Regions from separate parts of the Massilia haematophila genome, predicted to be linked through region 3. Evidence: predicted binding sites of a transcription regulator. Region 3 holds the regulator's gene; each other region holds the start of a gene.
The links. Region 3 encodes FNR, which switches genes on or off when oxygen is low (the NO sensors DNR and NnrR bind a similar motif). Its sites were predicted from a motif close to TTGATNNNNATCAA; they were not measured.
Positions count from the first base shown of each region.

Region 1: the regulator FNR is predicted to act here: its motif matches at 1,827-1,840, upstream of ACFOPH_RS18345 (OmpW/AlkL family protein).
Region 2: the regulator FNR is predicted to act here: its motif matches at 1,707-1,720, upstream of paaA (1,2-phenylacetyl-CoA epoxidase subunit PaaA).

Region 1 covers NZ_JBHRVV010000001.1:4,136,556-4,141,024, reverse strand. Annotated here, with positions in the region: gene ACFOPH_RS18360 (peptidoglycan recognition protein family protein) at 1-454, opposite strand, end outside; gene ACFOPH_RS18355 (CoA-binding protein) at 589-1,011, shown strand; gene ACFOPH_RS18350 (glutathione peroxidase) at 1,022-1,612, shown strand; gene ACFOPH_RS18345 (OmpW/AlkL family protein) at 1,905-2,516, shown strand; gene pabB (aminodeoxychorismate synthase component I) at 2,631-4,463, opposite strand.
Region 2 covers NZ_JBHRVV010000001.1:3,557,416-3,561,884, reverse strand. Annotated here, with positions in the region: gene ACFOPH_RS15750 (M14 family metallopeptidase) at 1-541, opposite strand, end outside; gene paaX (phenylacetic acid degradation operon negative regulatory protein PaaX) at 725-1,654, opposite strand; gene paaA (1,2-phenylacetyl-CoA epoxidase subunit PaaA) at 1,772-2,761, shown strand; gene paaB (1,2-phenylacetyl-CoA epoxidase subunit PaaB) at 2,875-3,159, shown strand; gene paaC (1,2-phenylacetyl-CoA epoxidase subunit PaaC) at 3,168-3,929, shown strand; gene paaD (1,2-phenylacetyl-CoA epoxidase subunit PaaD) at 3,929-4,447, shown strand.
Region 3 covers NZ_JBHRVV010000001.1:2,172,282-2,176,750, forward strand. Annotated here, with positions in the region: gene cydB (cytochrome d ubiquinol oxidase subunit II) at 1-981, opposite strand, end outside; gene ACFOPH_RS09635 (cytochrome ubiquinol oxidase subunit I) at 985-2,442, opposite strand; gene fnr (fumarate/nitrate reduction transcriptional regulator Fnr) at 2,662-3,429, shown strand; gene ACFOPH_RS09645 (VOC family protein) at 3,436-3,864, opposite strand; gene ACFOPH_RS09650 (DUF885 domain-containing protein) at 4,114-4,469, opposite strand, start outside.

The DNA of each region.
Region 1 (4,469 bases), 2.0 Mb from region 3:
CCTCGAGCTGGGCCTGGTTCGGCTCGACCTCCTCGAAATTGCCGACCACTTCGATCAGGGCATGGCCCTTGGGGTCGTATTCGGTGTTGGTGTCGCCGGCAAAGCCGATGTCGCGCGCGGCGTAGACACGCCCTTCGAGGTCGATCACGTAGTGGTAGGGGATGTCGAGCCAGCCCTTGGTATTGCGCGACCAGGTCTGCAGGTTGCGCAGATACTGGCGCACGTCGGTGCCCGGCTTGAACGGCTCGCCCTGGTGGTGCAGGGTGATGTCGGTGATCTCGTGGCGGCGTGCGCGGCTGGCGTCGGCCGGGGTGCCGCCCCAGTCGCTGACTGGCACGATCGTTGGCACGCTGGCAGGCGTGGTGGCGGTTGGCGCCTGTACGGCGCAGCTGGCGCAGGCCAGGGCAAGGGCGAGCAGGGAGAGGGTGCGCGAAGCGCGAAGCTGAAGGTTCATGGATGGGTTCGCTGTGGAAAACACGACATCTTTCCACAGGCGGGCACAGGTAGGCAAACTGCGTGCAAGCGTGCTCGCGACGCCCGATGCTTTCCTGTTAAGCTAGCGAGCAATCCGACCATTACCGAGCCCCCATGAGAACCATTGCCCAGATCCTCAAGGACAGCAAGACCATCGCCGTCGTCGGCCTGTCCAGCAAGCCGGACCGCGCCAGCTACGGCGTGGCCGAATACCTGCAGCAGCAGGGCTACCGCATCATTCCCGTGAACCCGGCCTACGACGGCCAGGAGATCCTCGGCGAGCGCGTCTATCCCGACCTGCAGTCCGCCGCCGACGCGCTGGCGCCGAACGGCACCCGCATCGACATCGTCGACTGCTTCCGCAAGTCCGAGGACATTCCGCCGCTGGCGCGCGACGCGATCGCGATCCGCGCCGGCTGCCTGTGGATGCAGCTCGAGATCGAGAACCAGGCTGCCGCCGACCTCGCGCGCGCCGCCGGGCTGGACGTGGTGATGAACCACTGCCTGAAAATCGAACACCGCAAGCTCAACGCCTGATCATCACGCCATGCTCAAATCCGTCTCGCTGTTCCTGCTCGTTTCCGCCGCCAGTGCCGGCGCCATGGCGCAAAGCCCGGCCGCGCATGCGTCCGCCGCCGCGCCTGCTGCCGCTGCGGCACCGGCATCCTGCCCGGCCCTGCTCAACCAAAACTTCAAGCGCCTGCAGGACGAAGCGCCGCAGAACCTGTGCCAGTACGCCGGCAAGGTGGTGCTGGTCGTGAACACCGCCAGCTACTGCGGCTACACCAAGCAGTACGAAGGACTGGAAAAGCTGTACGCGAAATATGGCCCGCGCAGCCTGGTGGTGCTGGGCTTCCCGTCGAACGATTTCAAACAGGAAGCCGAGAGCGCCAAGGACATCGCCGACCTCTGTTACAACACCTACGGCGTGAAGTTCCCGATGTTCGCGAAGACCGTGGTGTCCGGCCCGAACGCCAATCCCCTGCACGCCAGCCTGGCGAAGCAGACCGGCAAGGAGCCGAAGTGGAATTTCACCAAGTACCTGATCGGGCGCGACGGCAAGGTGATCGAGCACTTCCCGAGCAAGGTGGCGCCCGAGGATCCGCAGTTGGTGAGCAAGATCGAAGCGGCGCTGTAAAGGCTGCATTGGCGGGACAGGTTGCCGATCGCGTAGGGTGGGCGCCCCGTGCCCACGCGGTGATAGCTAGCTGCCGAGCAATCGAGCCAGAGATCGGCGCCGCTAACGATCACCGCGTGGGCACAGGGGCGCCCACCCTACGCCGCAGACCACCGCGTGGACACGGACGCCCATCCACACCGCGACCCAGCAACCAGGCACAACATTGTCGTTTTTGATCCACATCAACGATTTTGTTGCGCCGCATCAATAAGCTTACCTCATCGATTTTGTGACGAAGAGGTAAGTAAAAATGAAAAAATTGCGTTTGACCCTGATGGTGGCCGTGCTCGGCCTGGCAAGCGGCGCCGCGATGGCGCAGGAATCGTCCTGGCTGGTGCGCGCCCGCGCGGTGCATATCGATACCGCGAATAAATCCGAACCGGTCGGTGGCGCCGGCGCCGCCAACCGCATCCACGTCGACGACAAGACCATCCCCGAGATCGACGTCAGCTATTTCCTGACGCCGAACATCGCGGCCGAACTGATCCTGACCTATCCGCAAAAGCACGACGTGACGCTCGATGGCGCGAAGATCGGCAGTTTTAAACACCTGCCGCCGACCCTGAGCCTGCAGTACCACTTCGCGCCCGCGCAGACCATCAGCCCCTACGTTGGCGCCGGCGTGAACTACACCCGCATCTCGAAGGTGCGCCTGCTCGACGGCGCGGGCGACCTCGAGAACGACAGCTGGGGTCTTGCGCTGCAGGCCGGCGTCGACTTCAAGCTCGACCGCAACTGGTCGGTCAACGTCGACGTCAAGAAGGTGCAGATCCGCAGCGACGTGTTCGTGGGCGGCGCCCGCGCCAGCAAGGTGAAGGTCGATCCGGTGCTGTTCGGCGTCGGCCTCGGCTACCGCTTCTAAGCGCCTTACAGAACCTCCATGGCGGCGTTGCATCGGCTCGCCGTACTCACGTACTGTCTTCGCCGCTGCGTCGGGTGGCCGCATCCCTTGCCCTAGAGCTTCTGTAAAACGCTCTTAAATCGGGCTGGCGTTCGTGTCCAGCACCGCCAGCAGCGGTCCCCGCAGGGCATTGCAGACCATGATGCCCTCGGCCCGCTCCAGCATCGCGCGCGTGACGATGCCTTCGCTGGCTTTCCATGCCGGCGCAGCCAGGATCACGGCGCGCGTCACCCCCGGCAGCAGCCCGCAGGACAGCGGCGGCGTGATCCAGCGGCCGTCGAAGCGCACGAACACGTTGCTGCGTCCCCCTTCCGTCAGTTCCCCGCGCTCGTTGAAGAACAGGGCGTCGAAGGCGCCTTGCGCCTCGGCGGCGCGCCAGGCCGCGTCGTAGCGCTGGCGTACCGAGGTTTTATGGCGCAGGAAGACGTCGTTCGACGCGACCGGCGTCGCCGCCAGCAGCACGCGCACCGGTTCCTGCAGGGGTGCCAGCGGCGCCGCCGTGAGCGTCAGCGTGCCGTCCGCGGCGCTTGCCAGCCGCAGCCGGTACAGGCCTTCGTGCGCCAGGCCGAGGCAGGCGTCCACCACCAGCGTGCGCGCGGCGTCCGGATCGAACGGGCGGCCGAAATACGCGCAGGAGGCGGCGATGCGCGCCAGGTGCTGGTCCAGGTGGCGCGGTCCGTCCTGCCACGAGGCCTTGATGGTCTCGAAAATCTCGACCTCGTTCCGCAGGCCGGTGAGAAAGCGCGCCTTCAGGCGGCACTCGGCATATTCGGCCTGGGCGTCGCTGTCGAACACGATGCCGGCGCCGACCCCCAGTTCGCCGCGCCGCAGGTGTTCTCCCGGCCCCAGCGACAGCGTACGGATCGGCACCGACAGGCAGAATTCGCCCACGGCCTGTCCGCTTGCCGGCGGATCGAACCAGCCGATCGCGCCGGTGTAGACGCCGCGCGCGTCGGGCTCCAGTTCGTCGATGATCTCCATCGTGCGGCGTTTCGGCGCGCCCGTGATCGAGCCGCACGGATAGAGGGCGGCGAACACCTCGGCCAGGCCGGCGCCAGGGCGCAGCTGCGCACGCACGGTGGAGGTCATTTGCAGCACCGCGCCGAAGCGCGTGACCTCGAACAGCTTCGGCACCGCCACGCTGCCGGTTTGCGCCACGCGTCCCAGGTCGTTGCGCAGCAGGTCGACGATCATGAGGTTCTCGGCCCGGTTCTTCGGGTCGAGCGCCAGCTCGGCCGCGCGGCGGGCGTCGACGTCGGCGTCGCCGCTGCTTGGGGCCGTTCCCTTCATCGGGCGCGCCAGCAGGGTGCCGGCGTGATGGCGCACGAACAGCTCGGGCGAGAACGACAGGATGGCGCCGCCGTCGGGTAGCTGGATCAAGGCGCCATACGGCACCGGCTGGCGCTCGCGCAGACGCTGGTACAAGGTGAAGATGGAACCGAAGGCGTCGAAGCGCAGCCGGTAGGTGTAGTTGACCTGGTAGGTGTCGCCGGCGGCGATGTAGTCGCGGATGCGTCCGATGGCGTCCACGAACTGGGCCTCGCCGACATTCGCCTGCACGCCGCCGATGCCGGCCGGTGTCTCGTCGGCGGCGCGGGTCGCGACCCAGCTTGCGGCCTGAGCGGCCGTCATGCGCTCGCAGCGCGCGAACAGCAGCACCTGGGCCAGCGGCATGGCGAGGGGTTTGCTCGGGATGCCGAGCAGGTGGGCGCCGAGTTCGTAAGTGAGTACCGGCACCGCGTACAGGCCGCGCGCCAGCGCCGCCTGCATGTCCGCCAGCAGCGCGTCCCAGCCGGCGGCGTCCTGGCAGGCGAGGGTGCCGACGTGCTCGCTGTACAGGCGCGACAGGGCCTGCGCCTGACCGTCTGCGCTCGCGTCGTCGAGCAGGGCAAAGACCGCCGGGTTCATGGTGGA
Region 2 (4,469 bases), 1.4 Mb from region 3:
TGCCCTCGACGAACCACTCGGCCATGGTCTCGCCCGGGTGCTGGCGCGCGATGACCCAGACCTTCTTCTTCTCGGGCGCCGGTTCGCCGATGACCAGCATGTTCAGGTCGCGGCCGTCGACGGTCGAACCGAGGTCGACCATGCGCACGTGCTCGCTCATCTGGGCGCGGTCGAGCAGCTCCAGGTGGCGTTCCCACGAGTAGGGCTCGAAGTAGGCGTAATAGACGCTGTCCATGCCCGGGGTATGCTCGATCGTCATGACCTGGCCGTCGAACGAGGTCGGCACGCGGAACCAGTTGACGCGGTCGTAGCTCGCCATCGCGTTGTAGTCTTCCCAGCCCTTCGAATACGCGGCCTGGCCGGCGTTCAGGAAGCGGATCGTGCAGGCCTGGCCTTGCGCGCCCTGCAGGCGGAAGTAGAACCACTGGGTGATGTCGGCGTGCGAATCCTTGCGGATGTTCAGGTCGATGGCGTTCGCGCTCGTGGCGTTCACGACCTCGATGGCGCCAGCGTCGAATTGGCTGCTGATCTTGATAGACATGGTGTGTCCCGGTTGATGGCGTAAAGCCGAGATGATACCCGGTTTCGTATTCGGTGCGAGGGCGTGTTTCATGGCGCCGATCATGCAAACGGTGAGACCGCGTGGGCACGAGTGCCCACCCTACGGAAACCCGATCGAAGTGGCGTAGGGTGGGTTCTCGAACCCACCGATTCGAACGCCAGATCAGCCGCGTAACCCGCCAAACCGCTGATAAAACGCCTCATCGGCCGCCGGCGCCGCCTCGTCCTCGCGCCGCAGCACCGCATCGACGTGCAGCTCGGCCTGCGCATACACCAGCAGGTACACCGCGCGCGCCACCTCGTAGGCATCCGACCCCGGCCAGGGCTCGGGCAGCAGCTCGATCGGCAGCAGTGGGTCGTGCAATTGCAGGCGCCGGTAGGCGTGGATCAGCAGCGAACGGATCGCGAACGCGGCCTCGGGCGCGACCTCGCCTTCGTCGCGCAGCAGGGCCAGCAGCGGCGTGAAGCGGTCGATGAAGTCGCGGTAGCTTTGGGCCACGGCGGTCAGGTCCCAGCCGTCGTCCACGAGTTCGCGCAGCGGCCGCGAACCCGCGTCCGGCAGCTCGGCGGTGCCCACGACGAACACCTTGCCCTGCGCGCCGGTGCGGATCAAGGCATCGGCCAGGCCCTCGACATCCGCCGCCGGATGCGCCAACAGCCCCGGCCCCAGCATCGCGTAGCCTTCCCACTGCAATTCCTTGCGCACCGCCGTGCGCAGCTCGCCGTCGATGCTGCCGTTCGGCGCCAGTACCAGGGTCCAGCGGCCGTCCCAATGCAGGCCGGGCGGGGCGTAGATGCGGCGGTCGGCGCGCTGGAAGCGCGGCAGCGACTTCGGGTCGAAGGCATAGCGGCTGCGCCGGCCCTCGCGGCTGGCCGTGAGCCAGCCTTCCTGCACTAGGCGGAACACGCTGGTGCGCACCAGGCGGTCGGTCACGCCCAACGGCGCCAGCAGTTCGATCAGGCTGCCCAGCCAGGTTGCGCCGCCGTGCGGCGCAATCGTATCTCCCATGATCGTCATGACCAGCGATTTCGAGCGCGGCGGATCGATGGCGAGGCAGTGGGCAATCCACTCGGTACTGTTCATTTGCTTCATGGAATCCTGTTCTTGTTCCTGCTGCTATTGCTTCGCAATATGATTCAAAATTTTGGTGTACATCTAGTTTTTTGTATCGTATTATCCTTTCACGATGTTTGCAATGGGAGACAGACCATGTACGCACAGATGGTGGAAACGGGCCTGAAAAAGGTCCAGACGCAAGACGACATGAGTGCCGAGGAGCAGGCATTCCAGGCCCGCATCGATGCCGGTGTGAAGATCGAGCCGAAGGACTGGATGCCCGAGGCCTACCGCAAGACCCTGATCCGCCAGATCTCCCAGCACGCGCACTCCGAGATCGTCGGCCAGCTGCCGGAAGGCAACTGGGTGACCCGCGCGCCTACGCTGAAGCGCAAGTCGGTGCTGCTGGCCAAGATCCAGGACGAAGCCGGGCACGGCCTCTACCTGTACAGCGCCGCCGAAACCCTGGGCGTCTCGCGCGACGAACTGCTCGCCGCCCTGCATTCGGGCAAGGCCAAGTACTCGAGCATCTTCAATTATCCGACCCTGAGCTGGGCCGACATGGGCGCGATCGGCTGGCTGGTCGACGGCTCGGCCATCATCAACCAGATCCCGCTCTGCCGCTGCTCCTACGGCCCGTACTCGCGCGCCATGATCCGCGTCTGCAAGGAAGAGTCCTTCCACGCGCGCCAGGGCTACGACATCATGATGAGCCTGGCCAAGGGCACGCTCGAGCAGAAGGCGATGGCGCAGGATGCGCTGAACCGCTGGTGGTGGCCTTCCTTGATGATGTTCGGCCCGTCCGACGCCGAATCGGTGAACAGCGCGCAATCGACCAAGTGGCGCATCAAGCTGTTCTCGAACGACGAGCTGCGCCAGCGCATGGTCGACCAGACCGTGCCGCAGGCCGAATACCTGGGCCTGACGATTCCCGACCCCGATCTGAAATGGAACGAGGAAACCGGCCACTACGAATTCGGCGAGATCGACTGGAGCGAATTCCACAACGTCCTGAAGGGCAACGGCCCCTGCAACCGCGAGCGCCTGCGCACCCGTGTAAAAGCCTGGGATGACGGCGAATGGTTCCGCGACGCCCTGGTCGCCCACGCCGAAAAGAAGGCCGCCCGCAAGGCCGCCGCCTGAGGCTGGCCAATGATCCGTAGGGTGGGCACCCCGTGCCCACGCGTTCACCCAGCGCACGCAAACCAATACGGCTGACGAAGCCGAAAACATCCTGGAATACCGGAGACACAACCATGAGCAAAGAATGGCCCCTGTGGGAAGTTTTCATCCGCAGCCAGCACGGCCTCGCCCACAAGCACGTCGGCAGCCTGCACGCCCCTGACGCCGAAATGGCAATCAACAACGCACGCGACGTCTACACCCGCCGCAACGAAGGCGTCTCGATCTGGGTCGTGCGCGCCGCCGACATCGTCGCTTCCAGCCCATCCGACAAGGAAGCGCTGTTCGAGCCGGCCAACAGCAAGGTCTACCGCCACCCGACCTTCTTCCCGATGCCGGAAGAAGTGAAGAACCTGTGAGCCCAGCCATGGATGCGAGCACCGCAAAATTCGACTATCTGCTGCGCCAGGGCGACAACGCCCTGATCCTCTCGCAGCAGCTCTCCCAGCTCTGCGGCAAGGGCCCGGCCTTGGAAGAAGACATGGCCCTGACCAACGTCGCGCTGGACCTGCTGGGTCAAACGCGCATGTGGCTGACCTACGCCGGCGAACTCGAAGGCAAAGGCCGCGACGAAGACCGCATGGCCTTCCACCGCGACGCCCATGCGTACCGCAACGTCCTGCTGGTCGAGCAGCCCAACGGCAGCTACGCCGACACGATGATGCGCCAGTTTTTCTTCGACACCTGGCACTACTTCCTGATGCAGGGCCTGCTGAAATCGAGCGACCAGCGCATCGCCGAGATCGCCGAGAAGTCGCTGAAGGAAATCACTTATCACCTGCGCCGCAGCGGCGACCTGGTGGTACGCCTGGGCGACGGCACCGACGTCAGCCACGCGAAGATGCAGGCGGCGGCGGACGAACTGTGGATGTACACCGGCGAAGTCTTCATCTACGACGAGATCGACAACGCGATGGTCGAGCAGGGCATTGCCCCGCCGGTCGAAGGCTTGCGCGCCGCCTTCCTCGAACACGTCAGCGAGATCTTCGCGGAAGCCACCTTGACCATGCCATCGCCCGACGCCTGGATGCAGCGCGGCGGCAAGCAGGGCCGCCACAGCGAACACCTCGGCTACATCCTGGCCGAGATGCAGTTCCTGCAGCGTGCCTATCCGGGAGCGGAGTGGTAATGACTCTTCAAGGCGTCACGGTCGAGCAGGTCTGGTCCTGGCTCGGCGAGGTGCCCGACCCCGAGATCCCCGTGATCTCGGTGGTGGACCTGGGCATCGTGCGCGACGTCGCCCTCATTGGCGACGAGTGCGTGGTGACGATCACGCCGACCTATTCGGGCTGTCCGGCAATGCAGGTCATTGCGGACGCCGTGAACGAAGCCCTGCACGCGCGCGGCATCGACAAGCTGCGCATCGTGACCCAACTCTCGCCCGCCTGGACCACCGACTGGATGAGCGAATCCGGCAAGGCGGCCCTCAAGGGTTACGGCATCGCGCCGCCGGTGCAGCAGGCAATCGACATCAGCGGCCTGCGCGGCGGTGTGAAGCGTAGCGCTTTCGTCGAGCCCGAAGTCGCCTGTCCGCACTGCGGATCGAAGCACACCCAGCTCACCAGCCAGTTTGGCTCGACCCCGTGCAAGGCTTTATATAAGTGCCTGGATTGCCGCGAGCCTTTCGATTACTTCAAGTGCCATTAAAGCCAGCGCATTAAAGCTTAAA
Region 3 (4,469 bases):
CTTGCCGCGGAACACCCAGTACGACCAGACCGTATACATCAGGATGACCGGCAGGATGAACAGCGTGCCCACCAGCGCGAAGCCCTGGCTGGCCGGCGGCGATGCCGCTTCCCAGATCGTGATGTGCGGGGGAACGATGTGCGGCCAGATGCTGATCGCCATGCCGGTGTAGCCGAGGAAGACCAGGGCCAGGGCCGCCACGAAAGGCCAGCGGTGCGGCCGGCCCTTGAGCGAGCCGAGCAGGAGCGCGATCGACAGGATGACCAGCACCGGCACCGGCGCCAGGAACAGGATGTTCGGGAAGGTGAACCAGCGGTCGGCCACCGCCGGGTCGCGCAGCGGGGTCCAGATGCTGACCACCACGATGGCGCCCAGCAGCATCAGCGCGAAGGGACGCGCCACCTGCACCATGCGGTCGTGCAGCTCGCCCTCGGTCTTCATGATCAGCCAGGTGCTGCCCAGCAGGGTGTAGGCGATGAGCACGCCGAAGCCGGCCAGGATCGGGAACGGCGCGATCCAGTCGAGCACGCCGCCGGCGTAGCTGCGCCCGGACACCGCGATCCCGTCCAGGAAGGCGCCGAGCGAGACGCCCTGGAAGAAGGCCGCCGTTACCGAGCCGCCGATGAAGGCCTTGTCCCACAGGTGACGTTCGTGCTCCTTGGCCTTGAAGCGGAACTCGAAGGCCACGCCGCGAAACACCAGGCCGACCAGCATGAAGATCAGCGGCAGATACAGGCCGGACAGGATGATCGAATAGGCCACCGGAAAGGCCGCCAGCAGCCCTTCCCCGCCCAGCACCAGCCAGGTCTCGTTGCCGTCCCAGACCGGGGCGACGGTGTTCATCATCGTGTCGCGGTCACGCTTTTGCTTGACGAAAGGGAACAGGATGCCGATGCCGAGATCGAAGCCGTCCAGCAGCACGTACATGAAGACGGCGAAGTAGATGATGACGGCCCAGATGACCGAGGTGTCGATGCCCATGGTTCAGCTCCTTTCCCCGTCGGCGGCGTCGCCCGCCCCCTCGGCCGTGCCCTCGTCGTCGTTGCCCACGTCGGCGGCCGAGAGCGGACGCATCGGCGTACGGTCCTCGCCCGGGCCGCCCTCGGGGGCGCGGTTCAGCGCGAAATGCTGCGGCCCTTTGCGCATCAGGCGCAGCACGTAGGCGGTGCCGGCGCCGAACACGAAGAAATAGGCGACCACGAAGATCGCCAGCGTCAGGGCCAGGGCCGGGGCGCCGTGCGGCGACACCGCGTCGGCCGTGCGCAGGACGCCGTACACCACCCAGGGCTGGCGCCCGACCTCGGTGGTCACCCAGCCGGCCAGGATGGCGACCAGCCCGGCCGGCCCCATCCACAGGGCCGCGCGCAGGAACAGGCGTTTGGTGAAGAGCTGCCCGCCGCGCCGCAGCAGCAGGCTCCACAGCCCGAGCGCGATCATCAGCAGGCCCAGCCCGACCATCAGGCGGAAGCTCCAGAACACGATCAGGGAATTCGGCCGCTCGTCCTTCGGGAAGTCCTTCAGGCCGGGGAACTGGCCGTCCCAGCTGTGGGTGAGGATGATGCTGCCCAGGCGCGGGATGCCGACGGCGTAGCGGGTTCGTTCGGCCTCCATGTCGGGTATGCCGAACAACAACAGCGGGATGGCTTCGCCCGGCTCGTTCTGCCAGTGCCCTTCCATCGCCGCCAGCTTGGCCGGCTGGTGCTCGGCGGTGTTCAGGCCGTGGAAGTCGCCGATGACGGCCTGGATCGGCGCGACGATGAGGAGCATCCACATCGCCATGGAGAGCATCTTGCGCACCGCCGGATTGTCGCGCCGGCGCAACAGCTGCCAGGCGCCGACCGCCCCCACGATCAGCGCCGTGGTGAGGTAGGCGGCGACCACCATGTGCATCAGGCGGAACGGGAACGAGGGGTTGAAGACGATCGCCAGCCAGTCGGCCGGCACCATGCGCCCGCCCTCGATGGCATAACCCTGGGGTGTCTGCATCCAGCTGTTGGCGGCCAGGATCCAGGTGGCCGAGATCAGGGTGCCGATCGCGACCATGCAGGTGGCGACGAAGTGCAGCTGGGGGCCGACGCGGTTCCAGCCGAACAGCATCACGCCCAGGAAGCCGGCCTCGAGGAAGAAGGCGGTCAGCACCTCGTAGGCCAGCACCGGCCCCATGATACTGCCGGCAAACTCGGACATATAGCTCCAGTTGGTGCCGATCTGGTAGGCCATCACGATGCCCGAGACCACGCCCATGCCGAACATGACGGCGAAGATCTTCAGCCAGAAGTGATAGAGGTCGACGTAGACCTGGCGCCTGGTGCGCAGCCAGGACATCTCGAGCACGGCCAGGTAGCTCGCCAGGCCGATGGTCACTGCGGGGAACAGGATGTGGAACGACATCGTGAAAGCGAACTGGATGCGTGCCAGATCCAACGCCGATAGGCCGAACATGAACCCTCCTCGTGATCTGCGGTGTCCAGAATCTAGCACGGCTTGGCAAGCGCACAATTGGCATCTTTCCCTGACCTTGACCCGCATGTGCACGCACAGCCCCGCGTCCATTGCGCCTGTTTATCAGGCTTTTCCAACTGGACAGCTTGCGGCAAAAGACTGGCCACGGCGCCGGACCGGACTATAATTCCCGTATTGACCGCGACTATTCGTAGACCGATGACCCAAGTCACCCCTCCCCCCGCTTCCTCCCCGATCAGCATCCAGGCGCTGAAGGCCAGCTGCAGCGCCTGCAGCATGCACCAGCTCTGCCTGCCGATGGGCCTGGAAAACGCGGACATCGAGCGGCTCGACAAGATCATCGGCCGGCGCCGGCGCCTGGAGCGCGACGAGCGCCTGTATGCCATGGGCGAACCCTTCCGCAGCCTGTACGCGGTGCGCTTCGGCCACTTCAAGACCTACCAGGTCAACGCGGCGGGCGAGCAGCAGATCACCGGTTTCCAGATGGCCGGCGAACTGCTGGGCATGGATGCGATCAGCGGCGACCGCCACCACTGCGACGCGGTTGCGCTGGAAAGCAGCGAGGTGTGCGAGATCCCGTTCTCGCGGCTGGAGGAACTGTTCGGCGAAGTGCCGGCCCTGCTGCGCCACTTCCACCGCATGATGAGCCAGGAGATCACGCGCGAACAGAACGTCATGCTCCTGCTGGGCAACATGCGCGCCGAGCAGCGCTTCGCGGTGTTCCTGGTGAACCTGTCGGCACGTTACGCCGCGCGCGGCTATTCCTCGACCAGTTTCGCCCTGCGCATGTCGCGCGAGGACATCGGCAATTACCTGGGCCTGACGATCGAAAGCGTCAGCCGCCTGCTGTCGCGCTTCAAGAAACAGGGCTGGATCGCGGTCGACAAGCGCGAGGTCACGCTGCTCGAACCGGCCCACCTGCGCGCGATCGCCGCCGGCACCGAGCAGTGCAGCCCGATGGCGTGACCGAGTCTAGAAAGTCACCTTGACCGATTGCGCGCTGCGCGTGGCCGGGCCGTGGTACACGGCTTCGATGTTGTTGCCGTCGGGATCGATCACGAAGGCGCCGTAGTAGCCCGGATGGTAGTTGCGCTCGCCGGGTGCACCATTGTCCTTGCCGCCGGCCCGCAATGCCGCTTCGTAGAAGGCGTCGACCATGGCGCGGTCGGCGGCCTGGAAGGCCAGGTGGTGGCGGCCGGTCAGCACGCCCTGCGCCGCCTCGCTGCCGGGCGTCGAGACGAAGAGCTCGTCGGCCCAGAAATAATCCTCGCCCTCGCCGCCCAGCGGCACGCCCAGTACCTCGAAGACCGCGTCGTAGAACCTGCGGGCTGCGGCCAGGTCGCGCACGACGAGCTGGAGGTGGTCGATCAGGCGTCCGCGGTGCAATTCCTGGGTTTCCATGCTGCGCTCCTTGTTGAGTGGTCGACGGAAGTGTCCAGATTAACGTAGGGTGGACACCTGTGTCCACGCCGTGTCATCGCACGCGGCCACGCGCGGTTCTTGTTGTCGAGGCGGCTGATCAGCCGCCCTACCGCGTGGACACAGGTGTCCACCCTACGCCCTTGCCGGCATCGTCATCCGGACGGAAGCAGTCGATCGGCCGACGGTTCGCGTGGGCACGGCGTGCCCAACCAACGATCGCGTCAGCGCTTACGCCTTCGCCTTTTCCTTCGCAATCCACTGGTCGACCAGCTGGCCCAGCACGTCCAGCGGCACCGAGCCGCTACTCAACACCATGTCGTGGAAGCCCGGCAGCGAGAACTTCTCGCCCAGCTCGGCCTTGGCCTTCTCGCGCAGTTCGACGATGCGCAGCATGCCGATCATGTAGGCGGTGGCCTGGCCCGGCCAGGCGACGTAGCGGTCGACTTCCTGGACGTTGATGCCGTAGTCGACCGCCTGCTGGCGCGTCCAGCCTTTGGTGTGCAGGCCGGTGTCGACCACCAGGCGGCGCGCGCGGAACAGCTCGGAGCCGAGCGCCCCCAAGAGGCCCGGGACGTCGCCTTCGT